One region of the Citrobacter tructae genome, then DNA from elsewhere that is predicted to be linked to it. Evidence: predicted binding sites of a transcription regulator. Region 1 holds the regulator's gene; the other holds the start of a gene.
What was found. Region 1 encodes CRP, which controls carbon source genes, mostly activating them, when cyclic AMP is high. Its sites were predicted from a motif close to ATGTGANNNNNNTCACAT; they were not measured.

Region 2: the regulator CRP is predicted to act here: its motif matches at 3,203-3,220, upstream of garD (galactarate dehydratase).

The regions. Positions count from the first base shown of each region.
Region 1 covers NZ_CP038469.1:3,801,858-3,806,402, forward strand. Annotated here, with positions in the region: gene argD (bifunctional acetylornithine/succinyldiaminopimelate transaminase) at 1-33, shown strand, start outside; gene E4Z61_RS18800 (YccS/YhfK family putative transporter) at 86-2,173, opposite strand; gene crp (cAMP-activated global transcriptional regulator CRP) at 2,225-2,857, opposite strand; gene E4Z61_RS18810 (OsmC family protein) at 3,167-3,571, shown strand; gene E4Z61_RS18815 (phosphoribulokinase) at 3,617-4,486, opposite strand; gene E4Z61_RS18820 (YheU family protein) at 4,540-4,545, opposite strand, start outside.
Region 2 covers NZ_CP038469.1:3,999,402-4,003,946, forward strand. Annotated here, with positions in the region: gene E4Z61_RS19900 (ABC transporter substrate-binding protein) at 1-1,166, opposite strand, end outside; gene garD (galactarate dehydratase) at 1,521-3,092, opposite strand; gene E4Z61_RS19910 (MFS transporter) at 3,489-4,545, shown strand, end outside.

The DNA of each region.
Region 1 (4,545 bases):
TTCGCGCAGGCGGTCGCGAAAGTGGTGGGTTGATCGCCTGTTTGCCGGAAAAGCACAGTTCAGCGGCGACATCCGGCAAACAGTGTTAGCCCTTCATATCCCGCAATCGTCGGCTTAGCCAGATACCGTGGTGCGGGCGCTGACGCCATGCAACAGAAGAAATGGTGTGCATAGTGTTCAGATGACCCAAAATGCGCTGCAGATGCTGTTCCAGAGTGCTTAACGGACCGTGGGATAGCATCTCCGGTGATTCGAGAATATTCACATCGCCGGAGCTTCCCGGCCCGTCATATTCCAGCCGCTGCTGACAGCGCTGAATTGCAATTTCACAGGACTCCAGATACCGCTGCGCCAAATCCGGCGTCAACATTGTGTGTTCTCGTGCCAGCGTGGTCATCGCGTTGATATGCTCGACGATGAACTGGCTGTGCGTGACCCACAGTTTCATATCGGCCAGGTAATGCGAATTAAATCCTGGCTCCTGCATCGCTTGGTTGAGTGAGTTAAACAGTGTGTTATGTGCCTGATTGACCCGCATACGCTGATACGCGAGCGGTGTTGCCTGCGGATCGTTGCTGAGGATCAGGCGAATGGCTTCCTGATCGGATTCCAGCGCATCGTGGGCGTTTTTGCGCAGCAGGCCGCTCTGCCACTGCGGCCACAGCCAGAGTGTGCCGCCAAAGGCAATCAAACAGCCCAGCACCGTATCGACAAAGCGCGGCACGATAAACTGCTCCCCGTTCAGCGTCAGCAACTGCAGGGTATATACCGCCGTGACTGTAAAGCCGACGGTGGCCCAGCCGTAGTTTTTGCGCATGATCAGATAACTGCCGAGGGTGATGACCAGCATGGCCGCCAGCGTAAATCCTTCCGGAATATGAAAGTGCAACGTGACGCCAGCAATCACCAGCCCGACGAGCGTACCTACCGAACGATGCAAAATACGTACCCGCGTTGCACCGTAGCCGTTTTGCGTGACGAACAGGACCGTCATCAGGATCCAGTAAGGTTTTGGCAGGTGTAAGGCGCTGCCCATCAGGCTGGCGATGCTCAACATGACGCTGATGCGTCCGGCATTACGCAGCGCCGGGGATTTCAACGACAGATAGTTTTTCAGGGCAGGGAGCAACGGCAATCGGCGCTGTTTGTCGGCCATCAAATCTCGGGCGTACAGTGGACGCTGAGTGCGTAGCACGCGGGCAATACGGCTAAAGTGCCAGTAGCAAAACTGCCCGACCGGGTTGTCCGGATGCTGGTTAGCAATTTTCTCCAGCGTGCCAATCTGTTTCTCCATGGAAAAACGCGTAGGCAAGCGATGATACAGAATGTCATCTGCCAGCACGCGCAGGCGGGCGGCGACGGTGCGCGCGTTCCAGCGAATCACCTGCTCCGCGTGGCTACGCTCGACCAGCTTTTGCACCTCTTCCGGTTGATGCAGGCTAACGGAAATATGTTCCTGCAAATCCAGTGCTTCCTGAAAGGACCGCAGCAGGCGTTTGTACTCGTTATTGCGATGCGCCGAAAGCATGTGCATTTGCTGATAACACTGGGTGATCAGATCCACGGCTTTTTGCTGGCGAACCAGCAGCGGGGGTAACGCTTTTTCGGGATCGACGTGCTGGGTTAGCAGGCTATATTTTGCTTCACAATAATCGGCCAGTTCGCGGTACAACAAGCTGAGCGATTCCCGCAGCGGCTGTTCACGCCACAGCCAAAACCAGAACCAGTTGAACGCGCCGTACCACAACGTACCCAGCGCATAGATCAGCAGCGGCTCCCAGATGGGCATATTCCCGGCCAGACTTAGCGTGAAAATCGCCGCGATCAGTGAGGCTGGCAGTAATCGAGCATGCAGAGGGCCCAGCTCTGCGGTTACGCCGAGAACCAGTGTCAGGCCGGTGAGGATTAGCGGAAGCGGTATGGTCTGCGCCAGCAGCAACTGCATGATCAGGCTGCACCCGGCAAACAGCGACGCGCCAATAACTAAGCGTTTGAAAAAGCGCTTATGCGGGGTATCAAGACCGGCAATGTTACAGCAGGCAGGGACGAGGGAGAAAAGCAGCCCCAGATGAAGCTGACCGATGATAAGACCGACAGCCACGGGCAAACACAGCACCAGGGTTTGTCGTAGTGCGTAGTTGATCTCGGGGTGATAAATCAGTCTTCGCCACATCGGTGTAAACAAGAATGGCGCATTACCCGGTAACGCGCCATTTCGATGAGGTTAACGCGTGCCGTAGACGACGATCGTCTTACCGTGCGCGGAGATCAGGTTCTGATCTTCCAGCATCTTCAGGATACGACCAACAGTTTCACGGGAACAGCCAACGATCTGGCCAATTTCCTGACGGGTGATTTTGATCTGCATGCCATCCGGGTGGGTCATAGCGTCAGGTTGCTTCGCCAGGTTCAACAGGGTCTGGGCGATACGACCAGTGACATCCAGGAAGGCAAGGTTGCCCACTTTTTCGGACGTTACCTGCAGACGACGAGCCATCTGGGAAGACAGGCGCATCAGAATATCCGGGTTAACCTGGATTAATTGACGAAATTTTTTGTATGAAATTTCAGCGACTTCACATGCGGTTTTGGCACGTACCCAGGCGCTACGTTCCTGGCCTTCTTCAAACAGGCCTAATTCACCAATGAAATCGCCCTGATTCAGATAAGAGAGGATCATTTCTTTCCCTTCTTCATCTTTGATCAGCACTGCCACTGAGCCTTTAACGATGTAATACAACGTTTCCGCTTTTTCACCCTGGTGAATCAGCGTGCTCTTCGATGGGTACTTATGAATATGGCAATGAGACAAGAACCATTCGAGAGTCGGGTCTGTTTGCGGTTTGCCAAGCACCATGCGCGGTTATCCTCTGTTATAAGCTGTCTCCAGAGCCAGAAAACGACGCTGCCTCTGGGGTTGCAAAAATATGTTTCCCGCTACCTGGGAAAGGGGCTGCTAAAAAGTGAACTGCAGCCTGTAATGTGATGTCCTCTGCATACATGCAGTACGTCTATGTAATACTGTAGCATCCTGACTGTTTTAGCATAGCTTTCGCCGTGTGTCTCCTGGTGTCTCGCTTCAGCATGATGCAGGTCGCCTTCCGTTGCGAGAATTGTTATGTACGCGTAATCTGTCAGGAAAATTGAAACATTGGAGTTACGAAATATGCAAGCGCGTGTAAAGTGGGTTGAGGGGTTAACCTTCCTCGGTGAGTCCGCCTCTGGCCACCAAATCTTGATGGACGGTAACTCTGGTGATAAAGCGCCGAGCCCGATGGAAATGGTGCTAATGGCTGCGGGTGGCTGTAGTGCGATTGATGTGGTGTCGATCCTGCAAAAGGGTCGTCAGGATGTGACCAACTGCGAAGTGAAACTCACTTCCGAACGTCGTGAAGAAGCGCCGCGTCTGTTTACCCATATTAATCTGCATTTCATCGTCACCGGTAACGATCTAAAAGACGCGTCAGTGTCCCGCGCAGTAGACCTCTCGGCGGAGAAGTATTGTTCCGTGGCGTTGATGCTAGAAAAAGCGGTGAATATTACCCATTCCTATGAAGTGATTGCGGCGTAATTTCTAATGCCGGATGAGCCTAGCGCTATCCGGCACAAACACCGCTTACTCTATTTTCTTCCCTTCCATCAGCCGTTGGACCAGCGGCAGCATGATCAGCTCCATTGCCAGCCCCATTTTGCCACCCGGCACCACTAATGTATTGATGTGAGAAATGAATGAGCCCTGCAGCATAGCCAGTAGCCAGGGAAAGTCGATACCTTCCAGATTACGAAAATGGATAACAACAAAGCTTTCATCCAATGACGGAATGCTTTTTGCTGCAAAAGGGTTAGAGGTGTCGACCGTCGGTACGCGCTGGAAGTTAATATGCGTGCGGGAAAACTGCGGGGTGATGTAATTGATGTAATCGTCCATTGAGCGCACGACTGAGTCCATTACCGCTTCGCGGGAGTGACCGCGCTCGCTGGTATCGCGGGTTAGTTTCTGGATCCACTCCAGGTTGACGATTGGCACCACCCCGACCAATAGATCGACATGCCGCGCCACATTTTGTTGCGGGGTTACTACACCGCCGTGCAAGCCTTCATAGAACAGCACGTCCGTCGGTTCAGGAAGAGGCTGCCAGGGGGTAAATGTGCCCGGAACCTGATTCCACGGAACGGCTTCATCATACGTGTGCAGATATTTTCGTGACTGGCCTTTGCCCGACTGACCGTACTCGATGAAGGTGTGTTCCAGCAGGCTGAAATCGTTGGCTTCGGGGCCGAAATAGCTGATGTGTCGCCCGGCGTCACGCGCTTTGCGGATCGCCATGTCCATCTCAGGACGGGTATAGCGGTGAAAACTGTCGCCTTCCACCTCGGCAGCGCGCAGATTTAACTGCGAGAAAATTTTACGAAACGCGAGGCTGGTGGTGGTGGTCCCCGCGCCGCTGGATCCTGTTACCGCAATCACCGGATGTTTGGCAGACATAACAACTCCATAAATAGGTTGGTTTTTTATTATAGTCAGCCGTCGACAACCGATTATTC
Region 2 (4,545 bases), 200 kb from region 1:
AGGATGCTATTCCATTTAGCCGTATTTGAGCCTGCTGTTGGATATTTATGCGAAAACGCCAGTGAGTCGATATAGGCGGAAACGTCAAGACCTTTAAAGCCTTCAGCCCACTCTTTAGCCACTTTTTGGTTAGCAGGAATAACAACTTTCCCTGTCGCCAGCGTTTTTTGCGCATGTTCAGAGCTCATAAACTCAATGAATTTCCAGGCTGCATCCTTATGCTGGCTTTTGGCTGACATGGCAAAGGCCAGACTATGAGATACGCCAGCCTGTTCTGCCATTTTGGGCATTGGAACTACACCAATATGATCTTTAATCAATTCGTTTTGCGAGAATGGCAGTGCCCACCATGATCCTGCATAGACCATGGCGACTCGGTTGGACTGGAAGACATCTGATGCTTCCATTTCACCTGGAGGCTGGATCAGGTCAGCATTCAGCATACCCTGGACATCGCGATACATCGCAATTGCTTTGTCATTGGCAACGTCAGTTTTGCCGTCCGGCAGGACTATCTTATCCCCGGCCTGTAATAGCAGGTTAAAGTAGCTGTCCTGTCCACTACTGAATTCCATGGCTAGCGGATAAGACTGCTTATCCAGCCCTTTACGCAGTTGCTCTGTTTTTTGTTTTAAATCGTCCCATGTCCAGTTTTTATCTGGATAGGTAACGCCAGCTTGATCGAAAAGTTTTTTGTTGTACCAGACGGCAATGGCGTCAATATCACGAGGAATGGCATATTGTTGAGACTGGTATTGATAGGCATCAACCGAGCTTTTAACAAAGTCATCAAGATTGGGTGATGACTTATCTTTTAAATATCCGGTCAGTGGCTCAAGCATACCGTTCTTAACGTATTGCTGGAAATTAGGCATATTCATCCAGAATACATCTGGAGCCACATTTCCACCCACCGCCGAGCTCAGTTTTATAAAATACTGATCGTAAGGGGTTAACTCAATTTCAACTTTAATATCGGGGTTGTTTTTTTCGAACTCATTAACCAGTTGTTGTTCGCCGGGAAGCTGATTTCGGTCCCACAGCGTGTAGCGTAATTTAACAGGCTTAGTGTCAGCCTGGCCTTCAGCGCTCGCGACGACAGGTGTAGCCATTACACATGAAATAAGGCACGCCAATACGATGTTATTTTTATTCAGGGTAGACATAACTTCCCTCTTTATTCAGGTCAGAATGCTTGGGAGGTAAATTACAGGAGCCATTGAATAATCTGTATAACCAGTGGGAAAGTCAAAGGGGCAAAAAAGAGGGGATTATCATATAAAAACAGGAGCGTCTTTCGGTAGGTTTCTCTTTTATCAAAACGAAAATACGACATCAATCGACGTTATTAATATTTCGTTTTATTTCATGCGGTTAGAAAAAATTTTGCTATAGAATCGAAAAAAAGAGGGGAGAAAAAAAACCGTTGAAAATGCGAAGGTTATCACTTTATCTCTTCATGAACAGAGAATAGAAACGGGGATAAATCCCCGTTTCGTTTTTGGCTTTCGCTTCGAAAATCAGGTTACCGGCGCGGGGTTAAACACTGCCAGCTGGTTATGCAGCCCCCACTGATCCGAGAAGGTTTTCTTGCGCCCGCTGGCGACGTCGAGAATGAATTCGAATAGCTTCAGACCCACCTCTTCGATGGTTTCTTCACCGGTAGCGATGGTGCCTGCGTTGATGTCCATCAGATCAAACCAACGATTTGCCAGTTCGGTACGCGTCGCCATTTTAATTACCGGTACCGCCATCAGACCGTATGGCGTGCCGCGTCCAGTCGTGAACACCTGCACGGTTATCCCGGAAGCGACCTGCTGTGTGCCGCAGATAAAATCACTGGCGGGGGTGGCGGCGTAAATCAGTCCGCGTTTGGTTGGGCGCTGTCCCGGCGACAATACTTCGACGATGGCACTCTTGCCTGACTTGGCAATGGAACCCAGTGCTTTTTCTACGACGTTTGCCAGCCCGCCTTTCTTGTTGCCCGGAGACGGGTTGGCGCTGCGGTCAGTTTTGCCCATATCGAGATAGTTATCGTACCAGGCCATCTCTTCCAGTAGACGTTTACCCACTTCTTCGTTAATTGCACGCGGGGTCAGAAGATGGATTGCATCGCGCACTTCGGTAACTTCCGAGAACATCACGGTTGCGCCGCAACGCACCAGCAGATCGGACGCGTAGCCCACTGCCGGGTTAGCCGTTACGCCAGAAAATGCATCGCTGCCGCCACACTGCATGCCAACCACCAACTCCGATGCGGGGCAGGTTTCACGCTGGCGCTGATTGAGTTTTGCCAGATGGCGCTCGGCAACCTGCAAAATATCTTCAACCATCGATTGAAAGCCCACGTGTTTTTCATCCTGCAGGCTGACAATGCTGGCGCTGTCCACCGGAATACTTTTCACATCATGCGTGCCTTCCAGCAGGCGTTCCGGCTGGAGTTTTTCGCAGCCAAGGCCGATAACCATCACCTCTCCACCGAAGTTCGGGTTCAGGGCAATATTATGGATAGTGCGAATCGGCACGATAGCGGCCGGGGCATTGATTGCCACCCCGCAGCCATACAGATGGTTCAGCCCGACCACGCCGTCAACGTTCGGGTATTTGGGCAGCAGATTGCGCTCAATAATTTTCACCACATAATCCACCACCCCTGCCACACAGTGCACGCTGGTGGAGATACCGAGCAGGTTTTTGGTGCCAACGCTGCCGTCTGCATTACGGTAGCCTTCGAAGGTGTAGCCTTCCAGAGGTGGAAGCGGCTCCGGCACTTTAGTTGCCAGCGGCAGCGTCTCCAGCGGCGGGGCTTTGGGCAGCTCAACCATTGATTCATCAATCCAGCTACCGCGTGCGATGTCGCGAACGGCGTAGCCGATCACTTCGCCATAGCGCACAATTTCGCCGTGAACAGCAATATCCGTGAGTGCCACTTTATGGCCCTGGGGAATATGTTCAATCAGCGTCAGTCCGTCCGGGAAACGCGTCCCGGCTTTCAGACCATTGTCATTGACAATAATCGCCACATTATCTGTGTCGTGTACTTTAATATAAAACGCCGTTGGCGATTCTTGTCTAATTTCGATATCGGCCATTGTCCAGTACTCTCCAGCCAGGTGGTGATAATAGATATATATTGAATCTAATTATAGGTAATAAAGACTCAGTGTCGTGAAATAAGAATGTCAGGAGTTTAAATTTAAGAATGTGACCGATATCACTTAATGCCAGCAATGCAGCACCACCATGGGTACCAATACTTAAATGTGTGCATTAGCGCCCATGGTTATGTGCATTTGCACAAAATAATATTTTAACAAGCTGTCTTAAATGAGCAATTGCACAATGATTAACAATGCCGTGCTGATTATACTGAATCACGGTTTAATAGCGACTGATAAATAACAGCGTCATTTATTTTCCTGTGATTTATCATCGAACACACCCTCAAAAATAATAAAAAAATTATTTATGTGTCTGAGGCAAATAGAATGATACTGGATACGGTTGTAGAGAAAAAGAAAGGTACGCACACTCGATATTTAATATTGCTGATAATATTTATTGTCACCGCCGTTAACTATGCGGACCGCGCGACGCTGTCTATTGCCGGTACTGAAGTGGCAAAAGAGCTGCAGCTCAGCGCTATATCAATGGGTTACATTTTCTCCGCCTTCGGCTGGGCCTATTTGCTGATGCAGATCCCCGGCGGCTGGTTGCTTGACAAGTTTGGTTCGAAGAAAGTCTATACCTACAGCCTGTTCTTCTGGTCGTTGTTTACCTTCCTGCAGGGCTTTGTCGATATGTTCCCGCTGGCCTGGGCGGGGATCTCAATGTTTATCATGCGTTTTATGCTGGGCTTCTCGGAAGCGCCTTCCTTCCCGGCTAACGCCCGTATTGTTGCGGCCTGGTTCCCGACCAAAGAGCGTGGCACGGCCTCTGCGATTTTTAACTCCGCGCAGTATTTCTCGCTGGCGTTGTTTTCACCGCTGCTGGGCTGGCTGACCTTCGCCTGGGGCTGGGAACATGTCTTTACCGTGATGGGTGTGATTGGCTTTGTGTTAACCGGCCTGTGGGTAAAGTTCGTTCACAACCCAACCGACCATCCGCGTATGTCGCCGGAGGAGCTGAAGTTTATTGCGGATAACGGCGCCGTGGTTGATATGGACCATAAAAAGCCGGGTAGCGATGCCGAAAAAGGCCCGAAACTGGATTACATCAAGCAGTTGCTCAGCAGTCGGATGATGTTAGGTATCTTTTTCGGTCAGTATTTCTTAAACACCATCACCTGGTTCTTCCTCACCTGGTTTCCGATTTACCTGGTGCAAGATAAGGGCATGTCAATTCTGAAAGTGGGGATGGTAGCTTCTATTCCGGCACTGTGCGGTTTTGCTGGCGGTGTGCTGGGCGGGTTGTTCTCTGACTATCTCATTCGTCGAGGTTGCTCGCTGACCTTTGCACGTAAGCTGCCTATTGTACTGGGGATGCTGTTGGCATCGACGATTATTCTGTGTAACTACACCGACAGTACGGTGCTGGTGGTGGCGC